Regions from separate parts of the Rheinheimera baltica genome, predicted to be linked through region 3. Evidence: predicted binding sites of a transcription regulator. Region 3 holds the regulator's gene; each other region holds the start of a gene.
The links. The regulator sigma-54, encoded in region 3, starts transcription at its own class of promoters, with help from an activator protein. The targets are predictions, from matches to a motif close to TGGCANGNTNCNTGCTT.
Positions count from the first base shown of each region.

Region 1 (7,408 bases), on a different contig from region 3:
AGGCTTTTTCGTAGTTGGAACAGCCACTTGGAAATAGCCCTGTTACCCCTAAAGACACTAATGAGGGGGTATTTGGCATGGCTCTAACAAAACGAACTTTACCAAGCCATTGCTGGTAGCGAACAACAGGAATACCTGCCGCCAAGGTAACGAAGAGTTTTTCGCTAATTTCCGGTGCCGCTAAAATTAAGGCCTCACATACGTCTTGCATCATCTGAGGTTTAACGGCCAATACAATAACATCGGCTTTTTTGGCCGCTTCAACATTATCTAATGTGGTTTCAATCGCATAGTCGGCATGTAAAGCGCTAAGTTTAGGCTGGCTTCTGTTGGCTGCAATAATATTGCTTGCCGGGTAGCCTGCGCTAATCATCGATGCGATAACACATCTGGCCATATTGCCAGCACCAATAAAGGCGACGGTATTGTCATTCATTTGTTGGTTCATTCCTTCTTATAATCCCTTGCGCCAAAAATAGCCGTACCTAATCGTATCATAGTTGCACCATATCTCAGAGCCAAAGGCCAATCGTCAGACATACCCATCGATAATTCAGTCGCCGAAGGATAGTGCTGTTGTAAGCTGGCGGACAACGCCTGCATAGCTGCAAATGCTTGTTGTTGCTCTATTTCTGGCTTACCTGGCGCCGGAATGGCCATTAAGCCTTTTAAACACAACTGGGGTAGCGCGGCGATTTGTTCAGCCAGTTGCAGCATTGTCGCTGGCGCAATACCTGATTTACTGCCTTCATCACTAATATTAATTTGTATTAGCACATTTAACGCGGGCATTTGCTCAGGGCGCTGTTCTGACAGTCGCTGAGCAATTTTAATTCGGTCAATGCTGTGAACCCAATGCGCATGTTCAGCAACCAATTTGGTTTTATTCGATTGCAAAGGCCCGATAAAATGCCAAATAAGGCCAGCGAGGTCTGTGGCATCGCGCGCTTTTTCGGCCAGTTCTTGTGGATAATTTTCCGCAAAATGCCGATGTCCTGCAGCAAAAGCACAGCGAATATCAGCTAGTGGTTTTGTTTTACTAACGGCGATCAATTGTACAGTGTCTGTTTGACGTGACAGCAACTGACAATTTTCGTCAATCTTGTGATAGGCGAGGCTGAGTTGTTCTGCTATGTTATTCATATTAACTGGCAACGTGGAGTAGAAATTGTCATGGATATTACCGAATTATTAGCCTTTAGTGTGCAACATAAAGCATCAGATTTACACCTTTCTGCAGGTGTGCCGCCCCTTATCCGGGTAGACGGCGATGTGCGTAAGTTAAACATTCCGCCCTTGTCGCATAAAGATGTACATGCATTAGTGTACGAGATTATGACGGACAAACAGCGCAAAGAATACGAAGAAAACCTGGAATCGGATTTTTCGTTCGAAGTGCCTGATTTAGCCCGCTTCCGGGTAAATGCCTTTGTAACAAATCGCGGTGCAGCGGCAGTATTTCGTACCATCCCCAGTGAAGTATTGTCATTGGATGATTTGGGTGCGCCGGATATTTTTAAAACGATCTCTGAAAACCCACGCGGTTTAGTGTTAGTTACCGGGCCTACTGGTTCGGGTAAATCTACCACGCTGGCGGCAATGATTGATTACATTAATACCATGCGCCACGATCACATTTTAACCATTGAAGATCCTATCGAATTTGTGCACAACAATAAGCTTTGCCTGATAAATCAGCGCGAAGTGCACCGCGATACACACAGTTTTAGTAACGCCTTGCGCTCTGCACTGCGTGAAGATCCCGATGTTATTCTGGTAGGTGAATTACGGGATTTAGAAACCATTCGTTTGGCAATGACCGCGGCCGAAACGGGCCACCTGGTGTTTGGTACACTGCACACCACCTCAGCGCCGAAGACCATTGACCGTATTATTGACGTGTTTCCGGGTGAAGAAAAAGACATGGTGCGTTCTATGTTATCTGAATCACTACGTGCCGTTATTTCACAAACCCTGTTGAAGAAAGTGGGTGGTGGCCGTATTGCCGCGCACGAAATTATGGTGGGATTGCCCGCCATTCGTAACCTTATTCGTGAAGACAAAATTGCACAGATGTATTCCGTTATTCAAACTGGGGCGGCTCATGGTATGCAAACCATGGATCAATGTTTACTCAATCTGGTTAATCGCGGTTTAGTGTCGCAAAAAGATGCGGCTACCAAAGCGCAGGATAAGAATACGTTTGGCGCCATGGGCAGGATGTAAACCTTTATGCATCTAAATGATTTTCTAGACAAAATGATCGTTGAGAAGGCGTCGGATTTGTTTGTAACCGCTGGTATGCCGGTGGCTGCAAAGATAAACGGCGAATTATTGCCAATTGATGAAAACCCGCTAACGGATGCGGGTTCACTTAAATTGGTTTTGTCAGCGATGAATGATAAACAGCAGCAAGAGTTTATGAATAGCAAAGAATGTAACTTTGCTATTTCAAACGATTCAGGCCGTTTCCGTGTGTCCGCATTTTGGCAGCGAGACTGCGCTGGGATGGTGGTGCGGCGCATTGTTACCGACATACCGCATGTTGATGAACTGGGCCTGCCGCCCATCATGAAAGAAGTGATCATGTCCAAGCGGGGCCTGGTGCTGTTTGTTGGTGGTACCGGCACAGGTAAATCAACCTCGTTGGCGGCTTTATTAGGGTATCGCAACAGAAATGCTAAAGGCCATATTCTCACCATTGAAGACCCCATTGAATTTGTGCACGACCACCATAAGAGTTTAATTACTCAACGTGAAGTGGGTATCGACACCGAGTCGTTTGAAGCCGCGCTGAAAAGCTCGTTGCGTCAGGCGCCCGATGTTATTTTGATTGGTGAAATTCGTAGCCAGGACACCATGGAATACGCGTTGTCATTCGCCGAAACCGGCCATTTATGTATTGCAACCTTGCACGCCAACAATGCCAACCAAGCGATTGACCGTATTATGCATTTGGTCCCCAAGGAAATGCACCAGAAGCTGTTGTTCGATTTATCATTAAACTTGCGCGGTATTGTGGCGCAGCAATTGGTGCCAACTGCAGATGGTTTCGGTCGCGTTGCGGCTATAGAGGTGCTGCTTAACTCACCATTGATTGCCGACTTAATCGCCCGCGGTGAAATGGGTGAAATTAAAGCGGTAATGAGCAAATCGCGTGAGTTGGGTATGCAAACCTTCGACCAGGCGTTGTATGACTTATACCAGCTTGGACGTATAAGCTACGCTGATGCATTGCACCATGCCGATTCACCTAATGATTTACGTCTGATGATTAAACTGCGCAGTGGTGACACCAAAGGCGCAGGTTTCTTGTCGGGTGTAACCATCGAAGGGCTTGAAAAAGAAGACGATTAAGCATCTATCACATAGCGCGAGGCCGGTATGAGTATTGCCAATATAATGACCCGCCGTAACAGGTTAGTTACCACTCTTGCCGATGCAAGTCTGGCCACGCTGCATGATGTTTTTGCAAAATCCCGTTTTCAACATGTACCAGTCATTGACAGTAGTAATCGCCTCATCGGTATTGTGTCGGTTAAAGACTATTTTCGGGTATTAAGCCCCGTGATGGACTCGGCAACCGACCCTGCTATTGGTATATTTATCCGCAGTCGCAAAGTACATCAGGTTATGGTGTCGCCGGTTATTACCGGTACTGAAACCACGTCGGTAAAGCAGGCCGCGGCACTGCTACTCAAACACAATATCGGTTGTCTACCTGTCATTGATGAACAAAAACACTTACTGGGGCTCGTGTCCTGGAAGGACATTATGCGTGCTGCGCTAGGCAAATCAGGCTCAGGAACATAGTTGGCCAAGTAGCAGCACATACCTTAAACCTGCAACAATTAATTCTTTCTTACGCCATGCGCTTCCAAGGCGCAAAACCTCGCAGATTCGTTTTGGCTGCCGTTAAGCAAGCCGCCTGGCGGGTTTTCAGCAAATACATAAGCTTATAGCGGACTCTGTGACGCTATGCTGACTTTTCTGTCGAAGGCTCATGAAGGAGTTACTGGGAACGCTATTTAATTAACGATAATAAGCAATATAATTTACTATTTAATAAACTAATTGTTTTTTCTTTCCTTTATTGTTTAAGGGCCATATGAATATAAGTGTCAAATATCTTTACGGGTTATTAAGGAGATTGCCACTAATTAACTTAACTGCCTGTATTATAAGATTTTAATTCTAGGCATGCTTTTTGCTTTGGATTAAACCAACTAAAACTTTCCAAATATCAAAGGAAAGAAGTTAAAAAGGAATATTAAATGAAGTTTAAGGTTTTTTTTAAAGCCGCTTTTGTCGGTCTGATTTTATCGGTAAGCGGTTTTGCTAAAGCTGGTCTCATTATCGATATTTACGATAATGGTAGCGGGTTAACAGAAATAAAATTAAGTGGGTCTGATTTAGCCCTTGCGGGGTCACAAAATATTACCAACGGTTTTTGGCTTAATGATATCAGTTTACTCAACATAGGGACTTCTGCTAGTACATTCACGATACTTGAGTCTTTGTCTTTTTTTACAACGACAGATGGAATTAACACTAATTTATCTGATGTATATACTTCAATAAACAGCTCTTGCTGTGCATTTGGATTTAGGATGGCTGATGGTGTTTTTAGTGTATCAGCTGGCGACATAATATCGTTATCAGGCCGTTTGTTAGTTAATAAGCTATTTACGGATTGGAAGGCGGGAACCTATCAATACACAAGTTACTCGGCATACAACGATAATTCCAGCCGTACTTTTTTGCGTGATGGTTTGACTGTTAACATTGGTAATGTGTCGCAGGTACCTGAGCCGTCAACACTAGCTATATTAGCTTTGAGCCTGATTGGTTTAGCATCACGTCGGTTTAAAAAAAGATTTTAATCTAGCTTCAGTACGTCGCTTAGAAAAACACCAATTGTCATGATTGGTGTTTTTTTTCGTCTGATGTTTGTACACGTGAGAATGTCTATAAATGTTAAGGCTTTATTTTGTAATGCTGAAAAGCGCCTTTCAACATTAGAGTAACCAAAGTAAGCAGCTAAGCTCGTTTATTCCTTGTTTGATGTCGTGCGAATTACACTGAGTGCAGCAGTTTGCCGGTTGTCAGGCCCTTGCAGCTATAATGCCTTTTTGTCCAATGAACCACACAGTATTTTTACTGAAGGCCGCTGTAACGGCTGTGGTTTTCCGCTGGGTGAGCGAAATGAAGTGCTGCTAAATAGCATTACTAAATTAAAAAATGGCGTGGGTTATTTTTCTAATACACGCCCACGCATTTACTATTACTCGGCTGCGTTGTTGGAGCAGTTAACAAACCTGTTTGGTGCGGTGTTTAGCACCCGGCCTATTTTATACAAAGGTGAGCCAACCGACTATGTCGAAATTCTCAATGCCCCTGATGTGCATTATCAGTTGCACAAGGGCGTTAAAGCAGATTCTAAGCTGAAAACAACCTTTAAATGCCAGCAATGCCACCGGGCGTCGTTTGCAAATAGGGGAAAGCAAGCACTAGCTGTTGAAGCGTTAAAACCCAATAGCGTAAATTTTGTGCGTTCAGATGCGCTAGATACGTTATCCTTGGTTTTGGACTCAAAAGCCGTGCAGCAGATAAATCAAAAATTACGGTTGCACCGGTTTTCAGCTGTACCTGTGCAGGTAATGCCAGAGGAACAGCTGTACATACCCACCGACTTACCGGAAGTGGAGCATATTAACTGGCGCTGAGCGGCAGAGATGTTAAAAAGCCCGGCAAGATTATCAATAAAGCGCTGCTGTATGGTTGCCCCCAACAGCAGTCGTTGCCAAAGGCTCAGAACAATGGATTTCTGTAAGGGGTAAAATTTGAGCCTTACGCTCAGGTAATTGCCGAAACCAACGATAATGGCCAGGCGATAAAAACCTACCTGTACGGCGATGATTTAATCAGCCAGAGCAGCGGCGGGCAAACGCACCGCTTCCACTACGACGGTTTAGGCTCCACCCGGTTACTTAGTGATGCAGCAGGTAATGTCAGCGACAGTTATAGCTACGCCGCCTTTGGGGAGCTGCTTAATTCAACCGGCGACACAGATAATAACTATCTGTTTACCGGTGAGCAATTCGACGACAGCCTGGATAACTACTACCTGCGGGCCCGCTACTACAACCCGGACATAGGCCGCTTTACCCGCCAGGACGAGTGGCAGGGGCGCGATGGCGAGCCGGTAACGCTGAATAAGTAACTGTATACCCATGCGGATCCTGTGAACAATCTTGATCCCTCTGGAAACACTACCTTAGCCGGTGTAATGAGCGCAATCAATATTCAGATCAGTCTGAGGATTGTCAATACAAGTCATAAAGTAAACCAAGTTAGACGAACTGCAGCGAGACTATGTAATATCTGTGCAAAGCTGGCCAAGAGAGCAAATGATGAGGGGGAATTGCTGTTAAAGTTTAGCTACCGTAGTGTAGGTAAAGCTACGGGAGGTACGAAATATCATGCACATCACGTTATTCAAGACGCTGCGATGAGAGTGAAATTTGATACTACTTACCGAAAAGCACTAGGGTTAGCTGTGCCTTTATTTGGTAACTCGTATGGTGGAGGAGCAAAAAAGGGAAGTCCTCATTATAATGCAAATCAAGCTCAAAAAGGGAGCGTAGGAAAAAATCCTGTCCATGTTGCTTACAGTGCCTTAACCGCTGCTGGTTGCCGCAGTAGTGATGCTAGAGAAATCGTTCAAATGTTCGAAGTTGCATACAAACTTGAAGGTTGGTTGTAGACAATGGTCTTTTCAGAACTTTACAGAAAAAAGCTACAAAACCTTTCGTTTGAAATTTGGGTAAAAGATGTGAATAGAGCCTTCTCCGAGGTTTCTGGAGAAGATGGTCTTAGTGATATTGTCTATTTATTTTTACTAATTGACTGTGACACAGATACCGCAATTTTTGAAAAGATTAGAAAGGGACTCGGATTGCTTCGTGATCATCAAAAAAATTTTATTTTTGATGAGTTGACTGATTCTGTTAGTGAGCTGGATATTGAAGCATTTTTAAACTGTGTAGTTAGGCAGGACTTTGTTTTGGCAGTGGGATTGTTCCGAAATTTTTTATATAGTGAAAAAGTTTCGGTCATTGATAAATTTATACTATATGGTGAACTGGTAAGCGAGTTGGATAATGCTGAATGTTTTTATATTTTTACAAATAATATTATTGATATAGCAGCTTCGGTATTGTCCAATGATTTATCTGTTAAAGGTGAAGTTCGTTTTGCTGTTAGAATACTCAAAATGATAATTAGAGATGTAGGTAAATATAAGGATGAATCTCAGGAGGTACTTGATGCACTGTATGTGCAGAATGAGGTTTGGAAAATGTATTACGAAGAAGAAATTTCGCACAGAAAAAAAGTTCTCACAGAA
Region 1 is NZ_JAPJDY010000001.1:257,372-264,779, forward strand. It holds gene proC (pyrroline-5-carboxylate reductase) at 1-436, opposite strand, end outside; gene ORJ00_RS01265 (YggS family pyridoxal phosphate-dependent enzyme) at 445-1,143, opposite strand; gene ORJ00_RS01270 (type IV pilus twitching motility protein PilT) at 1,174-2,226, shown strand; gene ORJ00_RS01275 (PilT/PilU family type 4a pilus ATPase) at 2,233-3,357, shown strand; gene ORJ00_RS01280 (CBS domain-containing protein) at 3,385-3,813, shown strand; gene ORJ00_RS01285 (PEP-CTERM sorting domain-containing protein) at 4,275-4,883, shown strand; gene ORJ00_RS01290 (hypothetical protein) at 5,103-5,726, shown strand; gene ORJ00_RS19085 (RHS repeat-associated core domain-containing protein) at 5,924-6,223, shown strand; gene ORJ00_RS01300 (hypothetical protein) at 6,290-6,766, shown strand; gene ORJ00_RS01305 (hypothetical protein) at 6,770-7,408, shown strand, end outside.
Region 1: a site for sigma-54 is predicted at 4,197-4,213, ahead of ORJ00_RS01285 (PEP-CTERM sorting domain-containing protein). Genes of this name have one in related genera too.

Region 2 (7,408 bases), on a different contig from region 3:
CGGTATTAAGCAAAGAAACCCGCAATCGGTTATCCGCCCGGGGCATTGTGGTGTATCTTGAAACGCCGATTGAAAAGCAAGTAGCACGTACTCAACGTGACAAACGTCGTCCGTTGTTGCAAACGGAAGAAGCACCTAAAGAGGTGCTGGAAAGACTAGCTGCTGAGCGGAACCCTTTGTATACCGAGATTGCTGATTTTACAGTGCGGACAGATGAACAAAGCGCACGCGCTGTTGCCAGCCAAATTATTGACCAATTAGGTTTCTGATTTAACGTTTAAGGGAGCTGCAAATGCAAAAAGTTGAAGTCCAACTTGGCGAGCGCAGCTACAGTATCTCTATTGATGACAACTTTGCCGGGCTTGCTTCGGTTTTGGCTAATCGCAGTCAGGTTGTCATTATTTCAAATTCCACCGTGGCACCATTGTATCTAGATGCCGTGACCAATCTTTTTTCTTCTACTTCCGTAACACATTTTTTATTACCTGATGGTGAAGAATACAAAACCCTAAGTTCGTTTGAACAAGTGCTTGGTTTTTTATTGCAGCAGAGAATTTCCCGTGATGCATTACTGGTAGCCTTAGGCGGTGGTGTAATTGGGGATTTAACTGGCTTTGTTGCTGCTTGCTACCAACGAGGTGTCGATTTTTTGCAAATTCCGACAACGTTATTGTCACAGGTTGATTCATCTGTAGGTGGCAAAACAGCAGTAAATCATCCGTTGGGTAAAAACATGATTGGAGCGTTTAAGCAACCTACTCAGGTTTTGATTAACACCAGTGTACTAAGTACTCTGCCACCTCGTGAATTTTCTGCAGGTATGGCAGAGGTTATTAAGTATGCCTTGATAAGTGATGCTGCTTTTTTTCGTTGGTTAGCAAGGTATCGTGATGCGATTGTGTCTCAAGAACCAAAAGTATTGGCACAGCTTATTGGTCATTGTTGCTCAATGAAAGCCGATATAGTCAGTCGCGACGAAACAGAGCAAGGCGATAGGGCATTGCTTAATCTTGGTCATACCTTTGGTCACGCGATCGAAGCATGGCTGGGTTATGGCAATTGGTTACATGGAGAAGCTGTAGCTGTTGGCATGGTTATGGCTGCTCAACTTGCGCAATCAAGAGGTTGGCTGGAAGTGGAACAAGTTGAAGAGATATGTGACCTACTGCAGTCTTTTAATTTACCGATAACCCCGCCAAATAGTATGCGTATTGCAGATTTTCTTCCATACATGAAAACAGATAAAAAAGTAAAAAATGGCAAGATGAGGTTTGTCTTACCTACTGCATTTGGTCAAACGTCGGTGATTGATGACATCTCTGAGGCTGAATTGACTAAGGTCTTTGCCTGATGGATACAAACGCGCTGCAACGCCGGGTACCGGAGTTGACACATCTTCTCTCGTCTCAGCGAGAATGGTTGGAGCGCTTATTGTTTCAGTTAGCTTTTAACCAGAACTCACAGATTTTCGTCGTTGGTAGCCAAGGTAGTGGTAAATCTACCACTGTTATGGCGATTGCTGAGTTATTCTCGGAACAATTTAATATTGCTTTACTTAACAGGGAAACCAGCGAGAAAGACGTACCAGCCAGATTAATGCAACAATGGTTTGCCGCAGCTGCACTACCTGATGTTTCTTTAACGGAACAAGTTATGGCTGCAGATAGTCAGTTGCCTTTATTGTTAGTTGTTGATGATGCAGAGTATCTTTCCATAGACGTGCAACAGCAACTGAAATCGATACCTTGCATTGCGTTTTTTTTCACCACGCCAAACCACGCTAATACTGGTTTCAGCCTTACATTAAATCGAATAACATCAAGCGATGCTGCGCAATTATTGCAACACGAGTCACTCAATAGTATTGAATTAGCACAAAGAGTGGCCATCGCGAACGGTAATATGCATTTTTTGCTTTTGCCGCCACCCCAAAGTGAATTGCAGCGAGGTTCGGTTGGCAATACTTTTTTAACAAAGTCGGTGATGTTGTATTTTATTGCAGCATTGATACTGTTTAGTACACTGGTTGTGTATTTCTGGCCAGAACCAGAGATTAGTCCGCCAGTTAATAAGACTAAGGTTGTTATTCCCCCAGCTCCTGTGCAGATAGATGACAAGCTTATTGATGATAAAGAGGCTTTTGCTGATGTTGAAACCGACATGCCAGCCACTATTGTCGAGCAAGAAGGAACTGCCACAATTGAAAATGCCGAAGTCGAAGCTGATGCTGCTGAAGTATCAGCACTAAATCAGGGCATGACCGTGCAAGAATTAGTTAAACCAGAACCGGCTGAGCAATCAGGTGCCTCACTTGATATATCATCAGAATCAGATGTCACTTCAGGCCTGGTCGTTGTGCCAGAAGCTGATGACGCTTCGGCAGCAAATGTAAGTTATGTTTATGACGAAGTCGACTTACTTGGTTTTAATAAGCAGCATATCTCCATCCAGTTAGCCGTGCTGTCCAGTGACAACGCACTACAACTTTTTAAGCGCTCTTACCCGGAATTAACTACATTAGCCTATCAACGTAATTGGCAGGGTGTTATGCAGATTATTGTGTTGGTTGCACCTTTTGACAATGCACAGGATGCAAAAATGGCGATGACAAAACTGCCTGCAGCATTGCAAGCAAGTGGTCCATTTGTTAAAGCGCTACAAGCAGTTCAAGCCGAGATAAGAGCCCGACAATTCAGTCAGCAGAACAGCGAATTGCATTAATGGTTGAAAGGAAAAAGACCCGCGCATTTCTAAAGTGGGCAGGTGGTAAATATAATCTTATCCAACCATTGTCAAAGCATCTGGCAGCAAGCGAGGTATTAATAGAACCGTTTGTTGGCGCCGGTTCGGTCTTTCTTAACACTGATTACGATCGTTATCAGTTAAATGACATTAATGCTGATTTGATTGGGTTGTATCAATTGCTCAAGACCGAGCATCAGCGTTTTATCTCAGATGCCAGAACCTTGTTCAGTCCGTTAACTAACCAGCGTGAAACGTATTTGCAGTTTCGCCAACAGTTTAACCAAAGTTCAGATAATTACGAGCGTGCACTGCTATTTCTTTATCTGAATAGGCATGGTTATAACGGTCTTTGTCGTTATAACCTGTCTGGAAAGTTCAACGTCCCATTTGGTAGCTACAAGAAACCTTATTTTCCCGAGGCGGAATTAATATTTTTTGCTGAGAAAGCTCAAAAAGCCGAATTTAGTTGTTTGGGCTATCAGCAAGTTATACAGCAAGCTGAACGTGGCAATGTGATCTACTGTGATCCACCTTATGTCCCCCTAAGTAAAACGGCCAGCTTTACCAGTTATGCCAGCCAAGGTTTTAATCTGGATGATCAGGCTCAACTTGCTAATTTAGCTGAACAGGCGCAACAACGCGGTATTTCTGTTGTTATTAGTAACCACGACACTACCTGGAGTAGAAAAATTTATCAGCAAGCAGTAATACATAGTTTGCAGGTAGGGCGTTCTATAAGCCAAAAAGGCTCAAGTCGGGGTAAAGTGGCTGAACTATTTGCTGTTTATCAGGCTATGCCAATACCCAAGATACTATAAGTATAAGAACCACAACAAAGATGATGGCAAACATTACACCCACAAGAATATAAGGTAACGGACTACTCGCAGAAAAGTCTTGTTGCCGTTGTTGCTCTGATTGCACACCTATCATGGCACCAAATACGGCTTTAATGATCTGTTTAAAACCAGGCTGTTTTGCTGACATTATGGTTTTTGAGTAGGAGAGATACGACTTAACAATTCCAGCAAGTCAACATAGTGAAATTGGGTAGAGCGACTTTTACCTTGAAACCAGCTGTACCAGTTTTGTTGAACTACGTTGATACACTCTTCAACAGCCGTGGTAGCTTGTAAAGACTGGCAATGGTGATTTGAAAATATCGTCGGAATTGCCACAGAAAGAGCACCGACACTAATGCCAGTTGAAATTAATGCTGCTTTAAACAGTTTGGTAAATTTCATGTTAAATCCATTTGCTCTTTTAAAACGCTCCTATAATAAAACAATCAGCTTTTCGATACAAGCTGATTATTTATTGTTCATTCTGGTAGCATCGTTGCGAGGTTAGTATACCTAACTGGCAATGCTAGCCAGTTAGGTGGAGATATTAAAACGTTTAATTAGAAACTTTTTGATACAGCAAATATAACCCGGCTATCTGCAAGATATGAAGCATCAATGTCCGTGTCGACATAAGCCAGACTTAATGATAAGCCCATCACTTCAGTGCTCAGGCCAACACTCCAATCCAAGTAACTTGCACTGCTGTCATCATATTCATTTTGACCAACATGTAGATCAACACTTAGATTATCTGTTAAAGCGTAACTATAACCTGCGTGTAGGTAGAAATAGTTGCCGGCATTGGCGTAGTAATCATCACTATATGCTAAGCCGAAAGTCAGGTCTTTATAGGTTAGTGAACCGTAGAGTTCATAAAAATTAGAACCGTCTATTGCAGCATTGGGGTAACCATAACGCATAATCCCGACGTCTGTTGACCAGTCGTCGTTAAGATCTCCGCTCCAGCCAAGCATGACATCTAGTTCAAGCGTACCTTCTGCAAGAAAGTCGACATTCGAGCCCCAAACGGATACATATAAGCCTGACGTATCGGTAAGTGTTAAGCCGCCTTGTAACGCAGGAGCTTCTTCAGTTTGAGATATCCCTCTAAACGCATAGTCAGATGCAAAGGTAATATCGCCACTTAATTCTATTGCGTTAACCGTCAGACTGCTGGTTGAAAGACCGAGTAAAAACAAACTTGTCGCTATTGTTGTCGTCGATGTCGCTATTTTCATTTTATTTGCCTTTTTCATAGTTCCCTTTCAATGGCATTCCAAGATACATGCCATTATAAATATACCTTTAATAACAGATGTATAGCGTATTGTAGTTTGTTTTTCCATTTGTAGCTGTGCTGTATTGGTGCGTTTTTGCTCAATATTTGTGCGACGTTTATTGACGCTAGTGCCGTGCTTTTGTATAGCAAATTCAGTAAAGTCTGCACTTTGCCAAACTGGGAGATAGTCATATGCAACCTTATCTAATCGCACCGTCAATATTATCAGCCGATTTTGCCCGTCTGGGAGATGACGTAGCAAAGGTGCTGAGTGCTGGCGCGGATGTTGTTCATTTTGATGTGATGGATAATCATTATGTACCTAACCTGACTATGGGCCCCATGGTATGTCGGGCGTTAAGAAATTACGGCATCACTGCCCCTATAGATGTGCATTTGATGGTCGAACCGGTAGATAGCTTAGTCCCGCAGTTTGCCGATGCTGGTGCTAGCATTATTACTTTTCATCCCGAAGCATCACGGCATATTGACCGAACTTTACAACTGATTAAAAGCCATGGTTGTCAGGCTGGTTTGGTGTTTAATCCGGCAACGCCACTTAGTTACCTTGATTATGTGCTTGATAAAGTAGATGTGGTTTTGCTGATGTCAGTAAATCCTGGATTTGGCGGGCAAAAATTTATCCCGGCTACGCTTGATAAGCTAGCTGAAGCACGGCGCATTATTGATCAGAGCGGTTTGCCAATTCGGCTGGAAATTGATGGTGGGGTGAATGTTGACAACATTGCTGAAATAGCGTCTGCGGGTGCTGATATGTTTGTGGCCGGATCAGCCATATTTAATGCGCCAGATTACAAGCACGTTATTCAGCAAATGCACCAGCAATTGGCAAAAGTAAGCGGTTAACCGGCTTTTTTACTGTTGCTGCGCATTGGTTTAGTTATAATGCAGCACTTCAGGTCGCTATGTACCGGCAAATCGTCATCAATACAATATTTAAGTGGATACAACTATGAGTATTAAGCCTATTGTGCTAAGTGGTGCACAACCATCCGGACAACTTACCATCGGTAACTATCTGGGGGCACTTCGCCAGTGGGACAAAATGCAGGACGATTATGATTGCTTGTATTGTATCGTCGACTTACACGCTATAACTGTCCGGCAAGAGCCTGCTGCGCTGCGTAGTGCGTCATTGGATAGTCTTGCTCTTTATCTGGCTTGCGGTATTGACCCAAATCGCTCAGCGGTGTTTATGCAATCTCATGTGCCAGAGCATAGTCAATTAGCGTGGGTACTGAATTGTTACACGCAGTTTGGCGAACTAAGCCGAATGACACAGTTTAAAGATAAATCTGAAAGGCATACCCATAATGTTAATGCCGGTTTGTTTACCTATCCGGTATTAATGGCGGCAGATATACTGCTTTATCAGGCCAATCAAATCCCAGTGGGACATGATCAAAAACAACATCTTGAACTGGCACGTGATGTTGCAATGCGATTTAATGCTGTACACGGTGATATCTTTACCGTACCAGAACCTTATATCCCTCCTGTGGCTGCACGTGTAATGAGCCTGCAGGACCCCACTAAGAAAATGTCTAAATCAGACGAGAATCCCTGGAACTTTGTAGGCTTGCTGGAAGATCCGAAAATGATCAGTAAGAAGTTTAAAAAAGCCATGACTGACTCCGAAGATCCGCCACGCGTGCGTTTTGATATCGACACTAAACCCGGTGTTGCCAACCTGCTAAGTATTTTAAGCGGTGTAACGGGTAAAACCATAAACGCGCTGGAAGCGGAATACGAAGGCAAGATGTATGGTCATTTAAAGGGAGATGTCGCCGATGCAGTAATTAGCTTGCTGGAGCCGGTACAGAAATCGTTTACCGAGCTGCGGGCAGATCAGGCTACGTTAACTAAGGTAATGCGTGCTGGAGCCGATAATGCGCGTCAGCGTGCGGCCAAGACATTAGCAAAGGTTAATAATGCGGTAGGTTTTGTTGCGCCTTGAATAGATGAGTTGATAAATTCAGATGTTATTGCTGATAGATAATTACGACTCTTTTACGTACAACCTGATGCAGTATTTTGCCGCTTTAGGCCAGCAGGTTATGGTTAGGCGAAACGATGATATAAGTGTGGTGCAAATTCGCGCTTTGGCACCGGAGTATTTGGTTATTTCGCCTGGTCCGAAAACGCCAGATGATGCAGGTATATCGTTACAGGCAATTGAGTATTTTGCTGGTAAATTACCTATTCTGGGGGTTTGTCTTGGCCACCAGGCTATTGCCCAGGTATTTGGTGCTAAGGTAGAACGTGCAAGACAGGTTATGCACGGTAAAAATAGCCTGGTGCAGCATAATAATAGTTCTGTTTTTGTTGGGTTGGAAAACCCATTAGACGTTACCCGTTATCACTCTTTAGTGGTTCAACGTGAATCGTTGCCAAATGTGCTGCAGCAGACTGCATGGACCTATAATGTAGATGGGCAGCCAGATGAAATTATGGGTTTGGTACATCAGGAGCTACCCATTCATGGGGTACAATTCCACCCGGAAGCCATTTTGAGTCA
Region 2 is NZ_JAPJDY010000010.1:60,259-67,666, forward strand. It holds gene aroK (shikimate kinase AroK) at 1-269, shown strand, start outside; gene aroB (3-dehydroquinate synthase) at 293-1,351, shown strand; gene ORJ00_RS16245 (AAA family ATPase) at 1,351-2,721, shown strand; gene ORJ00_RS16250 (Dam family site-specific DNA-(adenine-N6)-methyltransferase) at 2,721-3,563, shown strand; gene ORJ00_RS16255 (DUF2970 domain-containing protein) at 3,538-3,732, opposite strand; gene ORJ00_RS16260 (hypothetical protein) at 3,732-3,989, opposite strand; gene ORJ00_RS16265 (TorF family putative porin) at 4,148-4,828, opposite strand; gene rpe (ribulose-phosphate 3-epimerase) at 5,062-5,736, shown strand; gene trpS (tryptophan--tRNA ligase) at 5,843-6,847, shown strand; gene ORJ00_RS16280 (anthranilate synthase component II) at 6,870-7,408, shown strand, end outside.
Region 2: a site for sigma-54 is predicted at 4,865-4,881, ahead of ORJ00_RS16265 (TorF family putative porin). Genes of this name have one in related genera too.

Region 3 (7,408 bases):
CTGTGGGCGATTGGCAAGCGCCCTTTGGTATTATTTTAGTGGCTGATAATTTGTCAGTCGTGTTGGTGTGTTTAACCGCCTTCCTGGCTTTTGGTGCGATTTGCTATGGTAGTGCCGGAGAAGATGAGAAGGGCTCCTTTTTCCACCCTTTGTTTCAGTTTCAGGTAATGGGCATAAATGGTGCCTTTCTTACCGGAGACTTATTTAATTTATTCGTGTTTTTTGAGGTGCTGTTGATTGCATCCTATGCCTTGTTAATTCATGCCGGTGGTAAAAATAAAACCAAAGCGGCAGTGCATTATGTGGTGTTAAATCTTACCGGTTCGGCCATCTTTCTCTTTGCGTTGGCAGTGTTGTACGGCACCTTAGGTACATTGAATATTGTTGATATGGCACAGAAAGTGGCCACCTTGCCTGCAGAAGATCAGATGTTGGTTAAATCCGGCGGCTTGATGTTAATGATTGTGTTTGCTTTAAAAGCCGCGGTACTGCCCCTGCAGTTCTGGCTGCCTGCAACCTATTCTGCAGCTTCCGCTCCGGTAGCGGCTTTATTTGCAGTAATGACCAAAATAGGTGTTTATGCGCTGTTGCGTGTATATACCACTATATTTGGAGCGGATGCTGGTGAACTCAGCGGTATGGCCAATGATTGGTTATTACCTGCAGGGTTGGCGACAATTGTGCTAGGCGCGATAGGTGTGATGGCTAGCCACGATTTTCGTAAGTTGGTGGCCAATTTAGTGCTGGTGTCAGTGGGCACCCTGGTAAGTTTGGTGGCACTGCAAACTGAACAGTCAGCTGCTGCCGTATTGTATTACAGTGTGCATTCAACCTTGGTTACCGCTGCGCTATTTTTGATTGCTGATGTTATTGCAAATCAGCGCGGCAAAGCAGCAGACCGGCTGGTATCAGGGCGCCGTGTTACTCAGCCTATTATGTTGGGGATCATGTTTATGCTCGGTGCGATGTCGGTTGCCGGTTTACCGCCACTATCCGGCTTTATTGGTAAGCTCATGTTACTACAATCCGTAACGGATCCGGCGAAGCAGGTTATAGTATGGACTACCATTTTATTGTGTAGCTTATTAGTGATTATTGGCTTGTCTCGTGCCGGTAGTACATTATTTTGGCGGGTTAGCGGCACTGACTCGGGTGGTGATAAAGCCGCACCACTACAAGTATTTGCTATAAGCTGGTTGCTTGTTGCCAGCCCATTGCTTGTTATATTTGCGGGGCCTTTAACGGAGTTGTCGCAGCAAGCGGCAGTGCAGTTGTACGACACCCAGACGGCAATAAACACGATTCTTGGGTCGCAAACTATTGTGGGAGATGGGCTATGAGGTTAACGCCTAAATATCGTTGGTTACCAACACCATTTCGTAGTTTGTTATTGTTTATGGTCTGGTTGCTGCTAAACCAGAGTATTGAAGCCGTACATCTGTTTTTTGGGGTTATCCTGGCATTATTAATTCCGCTATTAACTTTACGTTTTCGCGAACCTCAACCGTTAATAGAGCGGCCATTATTAGCGCTACGCTATATTCTGCTCGTTATTGCCGATATTGTGACGGCCAACATTCAGGTGTCTATGCTTATTTTAGGCCCGAAAAGGCGTTTAAACCCCGCTTTTGTGCGGGTGCCGTTAGATTTACAACATAATTTGCCGATTACTATATTAGCCAGTACCGTATCTATGACACCAGGAACGGTGAGCGCAGAAGTGTACCCAAGTGCTGAGTTATTTGTTGAAGGTGAGCCAATGCCTCAGCGCTACCTGTTAATTCATGTGCTTAATTTAACAGATGAAACTGAGCTGATTGAATCAATTAAGCAGCGGTATGAAATGCCGTTAAAGGAGATTTTTCAATGCTAGATAAGGTGATTATGTTGGTATTCGCCATGATCAGTATCGCGTTACTTCTTAATCTATGGCGTTTATTGCGCGGCCCAAGCTTACCTGACCGTATACTAGCGCTGGATACAATGTATATAAACAGCATTGCCTTGATTATTCTTTATGGCTTATTAATGGGATCGCCGCTGTATTTTGAGGCAGCATTACTTATCGCAATGTTAGGCTTTGTCAGTACCGTAGCGGTGTGCAAGTTTTTGCTACGTGGCGATATTATTGAATAGGAGACACTGATGCAACATTGGATGGAATGGGCGGTGGCGTTCTTCTTACTGCTAGGCGGCTGCTTTGTATTGATTGGCTCTATTGGTTTAACCAGAATGCCAGATTTTTTTATGCGTTTGCACGGCCCTACTAAGGCTACAACGCTGGGAATGGGGGGGATTTTACTCGGTTCTATTTTTTTCTTCAGTTTAACCGGCGAAGTGAGTGTCCATGAGCTGTTAATTACCATATTTCTGCTTATTACCGCACCTATCAGTGCGCATATGCTAATTAAAACGGCGTTACATCATAAGTTAACCGCGATTAGCAAAACCCGGGGTTTAGAGACAATAGAGCCAGCTCAGCGAAAAGCCCACGACAGGAAAAAGCCTTAAGGGTATTTACGATTCGTCAAAACCGTTTTTAATGAGATCCACCACCGCGCTGAGTGCTTGCTCGGCGTCCTCACCGTTGGTGCAAACTTGCAATGTTTTGCCTTTGCTACTGGCCAGCATTAATAGTGCTAACACACTGCTGGCGTCTGCGCTTTTTTCTTCTTGTACCAGCTCAATACGGCATGAAAATTTTTGGCACAGTTGTGCTAATTTGGTTGCAGCACGGGCATGCAATCCAAGCTGATTAACTATTGTGACGGTTTCACTGCATTTCATACAGTATCTGTCTTGTGGTGATGGCGTACGAGTTCACGATGGCGAATTTGAACATCATCACGCGAGCTGCGGTAACTTTCTGCCAAACTTTCAGCCATATATACTGAACGGTGTTGTCCGCCGGTACAACCGATTGCAATAGTAAGGTAACTGCGGTTGTTCCGCTCTAAATGGGGTAACCAGGTACTAATAAAACTATTAATTTGCCATATATATTTTGCTACTACAGGCTCAGATGCCAGATAGTCTTTTACTGGTTGGTCTAGTCCGGTTAATGGTTTTAAATCAGGCTCCCAATGTGGGTTAGGCAGAAAACGCGCGTCAAATACAAAATCTGCATCTTTGGGAATACCATATTTAAAGCCGAAAGATTCAAATAAAATCACTAAGCGGCCAGACTTCTGTCCTAAAATACGCTCACGCAGCTGCTCTGCTAGCTGATGCACGTTCAAATCTGTGGTATCGATATATAAGTCAGCGCGGCTGGATATCGGGTCTAATAATTGCTGTTCTTGTGATATAGCTTCGTCTAACGACATCGCCTGATGCGACAGCGGATGCAAGCGGCGGGTTTCACTAAAGCGCTTTATCAGGCTAGCGTGATCGGCATCAAGGTACAGAATGGTTAAGTCCAACTTACGTGGCAGGTAAGACAAAATTTCCGCCAGCTCGTCAGGGTCTTGTGGCAAATTGCGTACATCTATACTCACTGCAACTCGCTCGTACTGCCCCATCACGGTTGTTGCCAACGTAGGTAATAAATTTACCGGAATATTATCAACACAGTAGTAGCCAAGGTCTTCCATTACACGCAGTGCGACTGACTTACCCGAACCGGAACGACCACTGACAACCAAAAGTTTCATTTTTCAGTTTCCAAAGCACTGTATTCCATGAGTAGCTGATATAACTGGCTGTTAGTGTCAGCATGACGAATTTTTTTAGTTAATTCTTTTTGGCTGAGTAACTTGGCTATACCTGCCAGTGTGCTCAAATGCGCCTGACATTGCTCTTCTGGGATCATAATAGCGCAGAATATATCAACCGGTTGATTATCAATAGCATCAAATGGGATGGCTTCTTTACTGACGACAAACACTAATATTGGCTTTGTTACGCATTTTAGTTTGCCATGTGGTATGGCTATACCTCCCCCGATACCGGTTGAACCCAGTTTTTCTCGTGTCATCAGGGCTTCTAGAATACTGTACTCTGACATTTCTGGAAGTTGTTGGTGCGCCAGTTCAGCAATGTATTCAAGAATGCGTTTTTTGCTGTTAAAAAGAACTGCACTTTTAGTGCAGTTCTCGGCAAGCATTGAAGTTAAGTTCATCATCTTCTAATCAGTGTCGGGAAATTTTCTCTTTATGCTTGATAACCTGGCGATCTAGTTTATCTATCAGCTGGTCTATCGCAGCATACATATTTTCATCTTCAGATATTGCGAAGACTTCACCACCGGTTAAATGCAGTTTGGCTTCAGCAATCTGCTTTAATTTTTCCACGTTTAAGATCACATGTACATTGTTTATATGATCAAAGTGTCGTTCTAGTTTGGCAAATTTACTGTCTACGTATTGTTTTAAGGCTGTGGTGATTTCAACATGGCGACCAGTTAGATTGATTTGCATAGACATATTCCTTCTTTTAGGCTTATTTACAGCAAGGTCTTGCGTTGATTTGACGGTGGGATATACAAGGACTCACGATACTTGGCTATGGTACGCCGTGCTACGTTAATACCTTGCTCCAACAGAATCTCGGCCATTTTACTATCACTTAACGGTTTGGCCGGATTCTCTGCCGCCACTAATTTTTTAATAAATGCGCGAATTGCAGTGGAGGAACATTCGCCACCGCTCTCAGTACTAACATGACTGGAAAAGAAGAATTTAAGTTCAAAAATACCTCTTGGTGTGTGCATATACTTTTGCGTCGTTACTCGAGATATGGTGGATTCGTGCATTCCAACCATCTCTGCAACGTCGTTAAGCACCATCGGTTTCATCGCTTCTTCGCCGTGCTCAAAAAACGCTTGTTGCTGTTGCACGATGCAATTAGCCACTTTTAACAGTGTTTCATTCCGACTTTCCAGACTTTTTAGAAACCACTTCGCTTCTTGCAGATGAGAACGGATAAATTGGGTGTCTGCACTGTTCTTAGCGGTTCGCGACATTGCAGCATATTGCTGATTTATTCGAACTTTGGGCATAGCGTCAGGGTTTAGTTCAACCTGCCAACGCCCTTTTACTTTAATGACACTGACATCAGGAACAACGTATTGTTGTTCTTCACGGATGACGTCAGCGCCAGGTCGTGGGTTCAGGCTATGTATTAGCCGCATCACTTCCTTTAACTCATCTTCTTTGAGTTTAGTCACACGCATGAGAGAACGAAAGTCACGATTGGCTAAAAATTCTGTATGATCCCGAATCATACTCCGTGCTTCCTCCAAAAACGGGGTATCTAGGGCAAATTGACGCAGCTGAACCAGCAAACATTCCTGTACCGAACGAGCGCCTACACCTACAGGGTCAAAAAGTTGAATGCGTTTTATGACGGCTTCAACTTCATCGGCTTCTATATCGTCAAGCCCAAGTGATTCAAGAATGTCGTCACAACTGATGGTTAGCAAGCCATTGTCATCAATAGCTTCAATAATAATTTGTGCGATGGCAAGGTCGGTATCTGAAAATGGTGTTAGTTGCATTTGCCAGCGCAAATAATCTTGCAACGTTTCACTGGTTTCTCCCTGATACACCATATCATCTTCGCCAGAGCCGCTTCCAGCGCTCACTGGAGCTGCACTTACTAAATCGTCCCAGTTATTATCCAGAGGTAAATCCTCCTGGATATTCTGCTCAGTCATGGAATCGCTGCTGTCTGGTTCGTTGGGCTCGTAGCTGTCGTCAGAATGGTTATCGTCACCAGAGCTGTCATTGTCTGCAGTGTTATGTTCTGCGTTGTCTTTGGTGTCTTTGGGGTCGGCAGAAAAGCTATCGTATTCGTCTTCTGCTTCAAGCAATGGATTAGCATCCAGTGCTTCCTGAATTTCTTGTTGCAACTCAATCGTCGACAATTGCAGTAGGCGTATTGCCTGCTGTAATTGTGGCGTCATGGTTAGCTGCTGTCCTAAGCGAAGTTGCAAAGAGGGCTTCATCTACTTCTACCGTTCTCCTGAATGACACGCTGTGAGTTATTTTGGCTAACTATAGCCTGAATTGCTCACCGAGGTATACATCGCGAACCTTTTGATTTGCCAGTACGTCTTGTGGTGGGCCAGCTGCAATGAGCTCGCCATGACTAACAATATAGGCAATTTCGCACACATCAAGGGTTTCGCGTACATTATGGTCTGTTATTAATACGCCGATACCCCGTTGGCCAAGGTGCTGGATAATTTTTTTTATATCTAAAACTGAAATAGGGTCAACGCCGGCAAAAGGCTCATCTAACAAAATAAATGCTGGATTGGCAGCCAGTGCTCTGGCTATTTCAACACGGCGACGTTCACCACCGGACAAGCTCATGCCCAGGCTGTGCTTAATATGACCGATATGAAACTCTTCTAACAGGTCATCCGCGATTTCTTCACGTTGGGTGCGGCTGAGGTCTTTACGGGTTTGTAAGATCGCAAGTAAATTGTCGTGCACAGTTAGTTTGCGAAAAATCGAACTTTCTTGCGGTAAGTAACCAATACCTTGTCGGGCGCGGGTATGAATCGGGTCGAATGTAATGTCTTTATCATTCAGACTTATACTGCCTTTATCTGAAGGTACCAGGCCGACAATCATGTAAAACGTAGTGGTTTTACCCGCGCCATTGGGCCCCAGTAAACCGACAATTTGCCCCGCGTTAACTTCCAGGCTGACATCTTTAACAACCTGGCGCCCTTTATAGCTTTTCGCCAAATGTGATGCGATTAACTTCATGGATTAGTTTTTTCCTCAGGCGTGAAAATTGTTGTTACACGCTTGGTCTCGTTACTCTCAGCGCTAAGCTGTTGCTTTTCGACGTTATATCTGATGACCGATGCTTTTACCACGCTACCACTTTGCGTTAGTTCTGCATCGCCGGTCAATGTTAGCGTGCGACTCGAGGGTTCATAGCGCATTTCCGCCGCTGATGCAGTAACCGGTTTTCCATCGGCAAGAAGCTGTGAATAACGCACCGGGGTGCCAGTTGCAACATAAACTTCTTTGCCTTTACCTGCACTGGCATTTATTTCTAGTTGATCTGCTTTCATTTGCATTGATCCCTGAGTGATCAATACGTTGCTACGATAGGTTGCTACGTTTTCTGCAATTGAAACCAGATTATCTGCATCAATTTGGATTTTCTGTGCATAGTCCGGCTCAGCGGCAAACACCGACATGCTGGTAAGAAATAAAACGACAATAAGGTTAGTCTTCATTTTGATATACCGTGTGCTCGTGCTGTAATAATTGAAAAGTTTTTTGGCTTAAATCGGCGTCAATACCGCTACCTTTAATATAAAAGCCTTTCCCTTGAATCAACACGGGTTGATTATTCTTCAATTTGTTATCAGGAAACAACATTTCAAGTCTTTCCGTCTCGATTCGCTCTATCAGTTCGTTAGGCTCCAGGCTATCGATACTCA
Region 3 is NZ_JAPJDY010000003.1:339,374-346,781, forward strand. It holds gene ORJ00_RS06910 (monovalent cation/H+ antiporter subunit D) at 1-1,340, shown strand, start outside; gene ORJ00_RS06915 (Na+/H+ antiporter subunit E) at 1,337-1,873, shown strand; gene ORJ00_RS06920 (K+/H+ antiporter subunit F) at 1,867-2,136, shown strand; gene ORJ00_RS06925 (Na+/H+ antiporter subunit G) at 2,146-2,511, shown strand; gene ORJ00_RS06930 (HPr family phosphocarrier protein) at 2,518-2,787, opposite strand; gene rapZ (RNase adapter RapZ) at 2,784-3,653, opposite strand; gene ptsN (PTS IIA-like nitrogen regulatory protein PtsN) at 3,650-4,123, opposite strand; gene hpf (ribosome hibernation promoting factor) at 4,131-4,418, opposite strand; gene ORJ00_RS06950 (RNA polymerase factor sigma-54) at 4,445-5,947, opposite strand; gene lptB (LPS export ABC transporter ATP-binding protein) at 5,997-6,719, opposite strand; gene lptA (lipopolysaccharide transport periplasmic protein LptA) at 6,716-7,201, opposite strand; gene lptC (LPS export ABC transporter periplasmic protein LptC) at 7,191-7,408, opposite strand, start outside.